Regions from separate parts of the Paenibacillus sp. FSL R5-0744 genome, predicted to be linked through region 2. Evidence: a T-box and tRNA genes for the amino acid it is inferred to sense, from the RefSeq annotation. Region 2 holds a T-box; the other holds one or more tRNA genes.
What was found. The T-box of region 2 lies ahead of MKY19_RS24200 (valine--tRNA ligase). A T-box ahead of a tRNA ligase gene usually reads a tRNA of that ligase, here a tRNA-Val.

Region 1 (5,555 bases), 2.8 Mb from region 2:
CAGTTTATAAACGGTGGCTCAAGCGATATGTTGATTTAGAGCGGAGCAATGAACATATTATTCGTTTTAAAAGCAGTTTAACTTATCCAACTTACAAGAAAATCATTCGTATTCTGGAGCAAGATGCCCAAAAGCGAACCTATAGCTTCTTTACCACGCGACGGCTCCATGATTATATCGCAAACCGAGAAATATATATTGAAAAGCGAGCTAATGTTGGACTTTCCATAAAACATCAAGATCCTATTGTACGAGCAGAGTTTGCTGAATACAAAGCGGTTGTCGATTGCGCTTTTTATCGGAAACTTCGAGACAAGCAAATGTGGGATTCGTTTTTCATGTGTACCATGAAAAAATCCAGCAACTTCTCTGTCCCTGGATCAGGGAAAACGGCGTCTGTTTTAGGGGTATACGCATACCTGCAAACACAAGGCCTGGTAAAAAGAATTGTTATGGTTGGGCCAAAAAATTCATTTGGTTCTTGGGTTGATGAATTCAACGCCTGCTTCGGTACGAAGCAAAAGGTTCAATTATTTAGCATACAAGATCCAAGTTATCGATCTACCAAAGAAAAGCAGCAAGCCATTTTATATGATACGGGAAATAACAATCTTTTGTTGTTTAACTATGAGAGTTTAGGGACTTACTTGACAGAAATCAAAAAACTAATTGACTCTGAAACATTGCTCGTGTTTGACGAAGTGCATAAAGTGAAAGCTCTTAATGGCCGCCGCGCTTCTGATGCACTTGAAATCGCAAAGGATGCTTGCTACACAATTGCACTTACCGGAACTCCTATACCTAACTCGTACACCGATATTAGAAACCTGTTGGATATTCTTTATCACAATGAATATGCTGATTTTTTTGGATTCACTATTCCACAATTGAAAGACCCAAGTATAGATGATATTTCCGTTATTAACCAGAAAATACAGCCTTTCTTTTGTCGTACAACAAAACAGGAATTGCAAGTACCGGCAGCAAATCCAGATTCTCTTATCCAAGTAAAGGCCAGCCGCCTCGAAAACGAATTGTTTCAGATACTGCTGCTAAAGTACGCAAAGAATAAACTTGCTCTAATAATTCGTCTTTTGCAATTGGAATCAAATCCACAAATGCTATTAAAGTCACTTGACTTATCGGAGTTTTCAGATGTTTTGGATATTTCTGGAGAGGTAGAGCAATTTGATTATGTGGATTTTTCCGACGATGTGGTTTCTCTCATTAATAATATTGAAACCACCAAAAAGTTTGATGCCTGTATAGAAATCGCCTTACAGCTTCATAGAGAGCATAAACCGGTAGTAATTTGGTGTATATTTATTGATTCTATGATGAATATTAAGGGGGCCTTGGAAAAAGCAGGGGTTCGAACTGCATGCATCTATGGAGCGATCACTATGGAAGAGCGTCAGGTGATTTTATCAGCATTTCGAAAAGGTGAGATTGATGTCCTAATCACTAACCCACACACCTTGGCTGAGTCTGTATCTTTGCACGTTGTTTGCCATGATGCAATATATTTTGAGTATAGCTATAATCTTGTTCATCTCCTGCAGTCGAAAGATCGTATCCATCGCTTGGGGCTGCCTAACAATCAGTACACCCAATACTTTTTCACACAGGAGATATTCTTTACCAAAGATGGAGATCCATATTCGTTGGATGAAAAGATATATCTCCGTCTTAAGGAAAAAGAGCAGATTATGTTGGATGCGATTGAAAACAACATGCTTGAACGAGGTAATACAACGGAAGAAGATTTAGATCTTATTTTTTCTGATCTTAGATTATAGATGAATTTTGCACGCTTCTTCGCTAAAGTGAGTGTTACATGTCTGTCTAATAGAGAAGTTTCCATACTGTCTAGTAAGAAAATTACGAGGGCGGGATGGAGCATGTGGACCCCATTAAGCAAACAAGATAATCTAATGAATGATGTGTTCAAGATTATGTTAGACCTTGAAGAACCCTGGAAATTAGTGAATATCGAGCATGACCCGAAAGAAGAAACATGGCACTTATTTATTGACTTTGAACGTGGAGCGCTATTTCCCTGCCCACATTGTGGAACACCTTGCAAGGCCTACGATGCAGAAAAAAAGCAGTGGCGCACGCCAATATACGCATCACACTGGACACATACAGCCATCTGCTGCCAAACATGCAAAGGGACGCTGCTCAAAACTTCGATAAGTTAATGCTCGTAGGAGATAGTCTGGCGGAAGCCGTAAATTAAAACTGAAGATGCTCCTGTTTCATACTCTTTTTTAAAGAGAACATTCAAATGAGGATTAATCAAGATATGCAACAATCGGTGAAAAGTAATTACTTTCCAAGCAATGATGAATAATCGATCTTCCGGAAATCAGGGGAGGTCGATTATTTTATTTGTACAGATTCAGACGCTCGTGACCAATCCGTGACCACAAGGGGTCAACTGCTTCTTTGGCATGCTCATTTTCTGTCCATAAACAGCAAAAAAGCCTTATAGAATAAGGCTTACTCTGTATAGGACGGATGGGGTTCGAACCCATGACCCCTACCCTGTCAAGATAGTGCTCTCCCGCTGAGCTACCGTCCTGCGACGAATTTCATAATACCATACGATAGAGTAGGATGGCAATTCTTTTTTTACAATCTATAGGGATGATAGTTTACATAGTCTTTAAAATAATAAGAAAAGGGGATGCCGCTCCATCCCCATGAGCCACGTCAGATAAAGAACGGGAGTAGAAATATATCGCTTATTCCGAAAAAAGGGATGCGTCGTGGAAAGAAGCGACGTCTTGGGAAAAAGCCAGGCCGGAATCCAAATTGTCTATACGCCGATTCGTGTGTAGGCATTCCGTTTAAACGTTCTACCATTTCGTTGCTAGGAACCGCAAGAGTAACATAGTTTTGATCTACATGGGCAATAAAGCCATCAAAGGACTGACCGTCAGTCGTTGTAATACCAACGTATTTGTTCATACAATTCCAACTGACCTGTTGATGTAAATTTGCATTTGTATCCATAAATAACCTCCTCAATTGAATAACCCTGATAACAGTCTATGGTTCGTAGCCTATAACGTTCACGGCGTTAGCCTATAGGGTAACCATAAAATTCGGGTTATTTTGTGTGAGGTGGGGGGGATTGAAGTGGAATTACTGTCTTTCCTTGAATAATAGTGAAAATTATCCATTATCTGTTTGTTTGATGTTGAAACGATTCTAAAAGTTGCGTCGTATACTTAGCCGAGTGCTTTTTTATGGAAATACTCCTTAAGCGCTTATGATAAAATGGAGGGTAATGTACAGCAGTTAGATAAAAATTGAAAGAAAAAGGAGCTTGAGATCTTGCCGCAAAATGAGCAGAAAAAGAATTCTTCCACGCCATGGAAATGGTTGGGGGGCGGGGCGGCGATGCTCCTGTTTAAAGGAAAGGCGATTTTGTCTCTTCTGAAAATAGGTAAAATTGCCGGGCCGTTAATATCAATGATGATTTCAATATGGGCTTATGCTTTGATTTACCCGTGGGGGTTTGCCGTGGGCTTTGTCCTGCTCTTGCTAGTCCATGAATTAGGACATGTAATAGCAGCGAAACGGATCGGGCTTCCAGTCAGCGCTCCACTGTTTATACCGTTTTTGGGAGCTTTAATTACAATGAAAAAACAGCCGCTGGATGCCCAGACGGAAGCTTATATTGCTTTTGGAGGTCCGATCTTAGGAACCATTGGGGCTACAGCCGTTTTTGGAGCGGCTTATTACATGGATAGTCCACTTCTCTATTCCTTGGCTTATATAGGTTTTTTACTTAATTTGATCAATCTGCTGCCGATTCACCCGCTTGACGGTGGCCGTATTGCAACCGCGGTGACGCGTTGGTTGTGGCTTGTGGGGCTCGTGGGTGGTTTAGCCATCATCATCTATATGCGTTCGATCTTGTTCTTTATTATTTGGGCGTTATTTGCTTACGATCTGTATAACAAATATGTGAAGAGACGCACTAACAATCGCCTTTATTCTGTAACGAAGAGTTTCTTAATTCCAGTAGAGCCACTTAGAGATGCAGGCTACATGATTCCAGGACCAGAGCATAGAAGAGATTTACCTTTTACTACTTACAGTGATTTGGAAAGACAGCAGTATGTAGGGGTGAGATGGGATCAACTGAACTACATTGGTAGAGCTGCGCTTCCACAGCAATGCATCATTGAAAAGGTACGTATCTCGCAGCTAGAGCCTGTGACCTTAGAGAATGGGCTTCATCTTAAGATGAATTGTGATATTAGCTATTCGGTCTACGAGAACGATAAGTATTACGATGTGCCGGCTAGCTCACGCTGGAAATACGGTACCGCTTATTTTGTATTAGCTGGCTTTCTGGCAGGAATGATGTACATGGTCCATGCCGTTGGAAATGTGAATCTATAAGGGTTAGAATCGGGCAATCAAGTGATCCAATGGTTTATAAAACTCATGAACCGTCAAAGCTGTAATGAGAATAACCGCAGTTGAACGGTGAAAGGAGTAAAACCATGCCTAAATTTTTAAAATGGGAAGTCGGCGTTTGTCTGCTGTTACTGATGGTTTTGGGAGGATGTTCCGAGGCGAAGCCAACAAAAGTCATGGAAATCAAAGAAATGACTAACCTAGATGGAAAGCCAAAAGGTCAGTACCCTCCATTGTCACCAGTGATGCAAGACACATACAATCGTTCGATTCCTGAAGAAGTATATTCTGCAGATTAGAGCAGCGTAGAAGACGATTTCTCATGCTCAGGCTTTTCTTTCTAGTCGAATTTTTATATAATAGACAACTATCGTTGGATACATAGAGAGAGGAGTTTGGGACTAACATGGCGGCAGAAATCTTACGGGTAACTACAGAGGAACAGCTTCAGATGGGGCTGGATATTCGTACTAAAGTATTTGTAGAGGAACAAATGGTACCGGCTGAGGAAGAAATTGATGAATACGATGTTATCGGTCCGAATGCGCACCATATTCTAATTATAGATGAAGGTGTACCTGTGGCTACAGGAAGATTGATTTATTACAAAGCAGGTACAGCCAAAATGCAGCGTATCGCCGTACTGAAAGATTATCGAGTCAAAGGATACGGACGTGTTCTGTTGCTAGCTATGGAAGAGCTTGCTCGGGAGCTTGGACTGGAAGCTTCGATTCTTGATGCACAGTGCCAAGCTGAGAATTTCTACAAGAAGCTAGGATATGAAGTGATTTCTACGGAACCTTTTTATGACGCAGGTATTCTACATGTACGGATGCAGAAAACTCTTTAAAAATAGTGCACATAATTTACCGTTCCATGAAGCAAGCTAGGATGTGCCATATGATGGCAAATCCAAGTGCAAGGGGCGAGCTGAAGTGCCAAATAACGAACGCGAAAGTTTCGTAGCTGTACAGAAAAATGGAGACGGAGATTTAACCAGTTTCCAGACCTCTACAGGACGTGTCCTGGCGTATGATCAAGCGCTTCAAGAAGTACAGGCCGGAAATATTGCCGGAGTGAATGCTTTTAAAGGTAAAGACGGAGGAACTTATATT
Region 2 (5,555 bases):
AAGGTGCCTACTGAATAGCCGCTTTGTATAAGTGCACTAGTCAAAAAAGCACAAGTTGAACCTTTGCCGTTCGTACCCGCCACATGAATAAACTTCAGCCGACGGTGCGGATTTCCCAGCTTGTCCATCAACATCTCGATTCTATCTAAACCTGGCCGTATCCCAAAAGGGATTAGGCTCTTGATCCAATCAACCGCTTCGGTGTATGTCGCAAGAGGGGCGGTACTTCCGCCCCGATTTAGGTCATCCATGTCTCTTATCCTCTCAGCTCTGCGATGCGGGCAAGTACTTTCTCACGTTTAGCAGAATAATCTGCCTGCTTCGCCCGTTCCTCTTCGATAACTTTAGCAGGAGCTTTGGCCACGAAGCCTTGATTGCTCAGCTTTTTCTCTACGCGTTCTACTTCGCTGTTCAGCGTCTGCACTTCTTTTTCCAGACGAGCGATTTCTTGTTCAATATCAATGAGTCCCGACAATGGCAGAAGCAGTTCTGCTCCTGTTACTACAGCGGACATTACCTTATCCGGCGTTTCTGGATTCAGGCCAGCTTCGAAGGAAGACGTATTACAGAAGCGTCCAATGTAGTTGTCGTTACGGGTGATAATACTCAGCGTCTCTTCATTACCCGCTTTGATGATCAATTCAACCTTTTTGCTCATCGGTACATTCACTTCAGCCCGGATATTACGAACGGCCCGGATTACATCCATCAGCAGGTTCATTTCCGCTACGGCTTGCGGATTCTCCAGAGCAGCATCATACTCCGGCCATGCAGCCAGCGTAATCGTCTCCCCTTCATGCGGAAGGTGCTGCCAGATTTCTTCCGAAATAAACGGCATAAACGGATGAATCAAGCGCATTGTGCGGTCTAGTACATAGGCAAGTACAGACTGTGTCTTCGCTTTGGCCGCGGCGTCTGATCCGTAAAGTGACAGCTTCGCGAACTCAATATACCAGTCACATAGATCGTCCCAAATGAAGTTGTACAGCTGGCGACCGGTCTCACCGAACTCGTACGAGTCAATTAGACGCGTAATCTCACGAGAAGTTTCGTTCAGACGGTGCAAAATCCAGCGATCAGCAGTACTTAGCTCACCCGAAATGTCAATATTTTCAAAGCTTACGCCTTCCAAATTCATCAACGCGAAGCGTGATGCATTCCAAATCTTATTGGCGAAATTACGCGCCTGCTCAACCTTTTCCCAACGGAAGCGTAGATCTTGTCCAGCTGTACTTCCGGTAGAAATCATGTAACGCATTGCATCTGCGCCATACTTCTCGATTACTTCAAGGGGGTCTACGCCATTCCCGAGTGATTTGGACATTTTTTGACCTTCGGAATCCCGTACCAAACCATGCATCAATACATCTGAGAAAGGTTTTTCTCCGGTAAATTCAAGAGCTGAGAAGATCATCCGCGCTACCCAGAAATAAATAATATCGTAGCCTGTTACAAGCACATCGTTCGGATAGTAGCGTTTGAAATCTGCACTGTTCTCATCTGGCCATCCTAGTGTGGCAAAAGGCCACAGATTAGAGCTAAACCAGGTATCCAGTACATCTTCGTCCTGTTTCAAGTCGGTTAGACCACTGATCCGGCGCGCTTCTTCCTCGTCATTTGCCACAACCAATTCACCAGTAGACTCGGAATACCATGCTGGAATACGATGTCCCCACCACAGCTGACGGGAAATACACCAATCACGTACGTTCTCGATCCAGTTCAGGTAAGTTCTCTCGAAACGGTCCGGTACAAAGTTAACCCCGTTCCCATCCTTCTGTGCATTGATGGCAGCTTCAGCGAGTGGCTGCATCTTTACAAACCATTGTGTGGACAAGTACGGCTCAACAACCGCTCCAGAGCGTTCACTGTGTCCTACTTGATGCACATGATCTTCGATATTGATCAGCACACCTTGCTCCTTCAGGTCAGCAGTGATAGCCTTACGACATACACTCCGGTCTTGACCTTGGTAAGGTCCTGCTTCTTCATTCATCGTACCGCTCTCATCCATTACGTTAATCTGCGGTAAGTTGTGACGTTGACCCATCTCGAAGTCATTCGGGTCATGAGCTGGTGTAATCTTAACTGCACCACTACCAAACTCTTTGTCTACATAATCATCAGCGATAATCGGAATCTCACGGCCGATAATCGGCAGGATCAACGTTTTGCCGATCAGATCTTTATAACGATCGTCTTCCGGATGAACAGCAACCGCTGTATCACCCAGCATGGTCTCCGGACGTGTGGTCGCTACGGTAATAAATCCGCTACCGTCTTTGAGCGGGTAACGCAGATGATACAAGTGACCATTAACTTCTTTATATTCAACCTCGATATCCGACAATGCTGTACGAGCCGCAGGGTCCCAGTTGATAATGCGTTTGCCGCGGTAGATCAAGCCTTTATTATAGAGCTTAACGAATACCTCGCGTACAGCTTTCGACAACCCTTCATCCAGGGTAAAACGTTCGCGGGAATAGTCAAGGGAAAGCCCCATCTTAGCCCACTGCTCATGAATGGTGTTCGCATATTTATCTTTCCACTCCCACACCTGCTCCAGGAAATTCTCGCGTCCGAGATCATGTCTAGAAATTCCCTGCTCACGCAGCTTTTGCTCTACCTTTGTCTGCGTTGCGATACCGGCATGGTCCGTACCTGGTAGCCACAACGTGTCGAAGCCCTGCATCCGTTTTGTACGAATCAGGATATCCTGAAGCGTAAAATCAAGCGCATGACCAATGTGCAGCATTCCCGTTACGTTTGGCGGCGGGATTACAATGCTGTATGCTTTTGCATCTGGACGCCCGCCTGCACGGAAATATCCACCCTCTGTCCAGTAGGAATACCACTTGGTTTCTGCCGATTTTGGATCATACGTGGTTGGCATTTCATTCTTAGAATCATTTGCAGCGGCAGCATCTGCCGCTGTATCTTGCAAGTTCGGCAACTCTGCCGCTGTTAGATTGTTTTGGTCAGCCATTCTCTGATACCTCCACTTGGTTACTTGTAGTTGGTTTCTAAAAAACAAAAAGACCCCTCGTCTCAAAGGACGAAAGGCCATTCTTTCGCGGTACCACCTTTGTTTCGCGCCAATGAAAAATAAACCTGCACTTCTTTCACCTTACGGTTCAGAAGCTTAGCGCGACACTCGTACAGATAACGGCTGCTACCGGCCACATCCTAACTTATCTTTCATATCCATGAAGACAAGCTCAGAAGGGCGACTCCGGGGCGACTTCGGTGGCTGTATCCTACGGAATGTCACAGCACTTGCATTCCGCTCTCTGAAGGGCTGACCGCCTACTCTTCCCGTTCCCAGTCTTTACTTAGATATTGCTTACTCCATAATACATTTTGAGTCATCCCTAGTCAACCTGAATAGGCTTCTACAGCGGGACTTTAAGCGGAATTTCGACTTAAAGCGTGCATATGTCGAATTTTCATTCGATTCATCACTCTGCGTTGGTTAGATACCCCAGATTCTAACGTTCTCCGGTCACACAAGAATAAACGCCTTCGACATCCTTTTACGGACGGTAAGCGTTTATTCGAGAATTATAAGGATAATGTATAACGTGAAACTTATATATTCTTATATTTGACAAAAATCCCGATCTACTATCAGATCGGGATTCACCTATTCATATGAGTACGCATTGTAATTCAATTACGGAATGTACAACACTTGCCCTTCTTCTACACTCTGCCCAGACAATCGATTATACATTCCCAGCTCCCGCGCACTTAGCTGATACTTCTCTGCGATTGTATCCAGCGTTTCTTCACGCTGCACGATGCAAAGGCGAACCTTACGGAATAGGTTAGCGCCATCTGCTCCAGCAATGAATCTGCTCTTCCACTCCGTATTATTTCCGGCCTCTGGAATGATCGCTGCAGCCGATGCATTTCCTTCAGATAGGAGAGCCTCTTGTTCTTTACGAGAACGACTAGAGCTGAGTAATGAAGAGAAGGTGAGATGTTCTTTGGCTGGAGCCTCTGCTTCTTTCTTGCTTCCTAGCGCAATCTTAAGATCTTGTTTCTCCTCGGTATGTGGCACAGTCTCCTGAGAAACTAAGCCTTCGTTCGTATTATCACTGATCGGCTGCGCATTCTCTTCTTGTGCGTGAAGCTCATGGTTTGCCACGTTTTCTGAAGCAAATACTGCGATATCTTGGTCTGCATCAGCATTAGCTGCTGGAACAGCGGTTTCTCTTGAAGCAAAAGTGTATTCAGCTTCTTGCTCTTGATCCGCTTGACTCGCCTGGCTAACTTGATCCAGCTGGGTGGCCTCAGCGTCATTCTGTGACTCAGCTTTAAACCAGTAATCCGCTATTCCTGCTTTGGAATCCTCTGTTTGCGAATCCAGACTATGCGTCCGAGCTTTCGCGCCCTTGTCCTTCTCATGAGCGGATGAGAAATTCACTATAGGGGACGAATGACCAGCTCCACTCGAGACCAATGAGGGCTCTGATGCACCTGCATTCGCTTCAGCATGCTCATGTTCTTCCACGGCAACCTCCGATGCATCCTCACCAAAGGTCCACTGTGAATTTTCATAAAGTGCATCAGTTTCGTGTTCTTGGTTCTCTACAGATGCTTCGATTACCCTGTCATCACTGAGAGGGGAATAGGCAACTGTGTACTCTTCCTGCTGCCAGGCCGGTTGCGGTTGAGGCTCCGCACCACCGATTCCCCGCAGTGATAATACGCCTGTTATATTCACTGTGCGCATCGTGAGCAGATCAATATCAAAATTCTCGATCTCCACCCCGATATCTTCAATCGAGCTGACGCGTGTAAGCGGCACTGTGATTTCAACGGGAATGGCATGCTCCAGACGTTGTGTTCGGTCATCTTCACTCCGGTAGAGTCCGGTAAGCAACAGCTGACCATATAACTCGGCACGATCCTCCCGCTGAATCACCTGGATTTCCGGAAGTAGTTCAACCTCCTCCAGCTCAGCTATTCCCGGAAGCTCTTCCGATAGGTGAATGCGTTCATAAATATCAAACCGCAAGCCGTGGGACTGATCAAACACGGGATATGTCCTCCTTCTTGGCATAATCTAACCCTGAGACAGGCCCAGAGCATAAGCCCAAAATGTTACTCCCCACATGTATATGCTTCAAACAGAAAGGCATGACAACTTTGGTAGCACTAACCGGACAGGATGCTATTAATTTCATAAATTCAGGGACTATTCGAACCTATCTGCCGGCCAATAGATGAACTACTCCGCATGAACAAAGTATTATATGCTGCTTTTGCTATTAGGACATAGATAGATGCTTCTTTCTGAAAAAACAGAAAATTATATACCCTACGAAAAAATAGATAAAAAAAGAACCGTAATACCAGCATTTGCTGATACCACGATTCTCAGGTTTATAACGTAGCCGTCAAGGCGCTTCAGACAGCAGCTCCCGCAGCTGAAGCATATCCTCCGGCCACGGATCGCTTACTTCCAGTTGTTCACCGCTCCAAGGGTGGCGGAAAGACAGCATCTCGCCATGGAGCGCATGTCGGTCGGCAGCGCTGGAAGCCCAGAC

Region 1: it has a tRNA-Val gene. The T-box ahead of MKY19_RS24200 (valine--tRNA ligase) is inferred to sense a tRNA for this amino acid. The anticodon was not compared.

Annotation. Positions count from the first base shown of each region.
Region 1 is NZ_CP150228.1:2,669,919-2,675,473, forward strand. It holds gene MKY19_RS11530 (SNF2-related protein) at 1-1,799, shown strand, start outside; gene MKY19_RS11535 (hypothetical protein) at 1,902-2,204, shown strand; tRNA gene MKY19_RS11540 (tRNA-Val) at 2,516-2,587, opposite strand; gene MKY19_RS11545 (hypothetical protein) at 2,719-3,021, opposite strand; gene MKY19_RS11550 (site-2 protease family protein) at 3,346-4,422, shown strand; gene MKY19_RS11555 (hypothetical protein) at 4,527-4,739, shown strand; gene MKY19_RS11560 (GNAT family N-acetyltransferase) at 4,847-5,290, shown strand; gene MKY19_RS11565 (DUF3892 domain-containing protein) at 5,376-5,555, shown strand, end outside.
Region 2 is NZ_CP150228.1:5,459,037-5,464,591, forward strand. It holds gene MKY19_RS24195 (folylpolyglutamate synthase/dihydrofolate synthase family protein) at 1-251, opposite strand, end outside; gene MKY19_RS24200 (valine--tRNA ligase) at 257-2,893, opposite strand; T-box leader at 3,049-3,332, opposite strand; gene MKY19_RS24205 (LysM peptidoglycan-binding domain-containing protein) at 3,674-5,044, opposite strand; gene MKY19_RS24210 (RluA family pseudouridine synthase) at 5,406-5,555, opposite strand, start outside.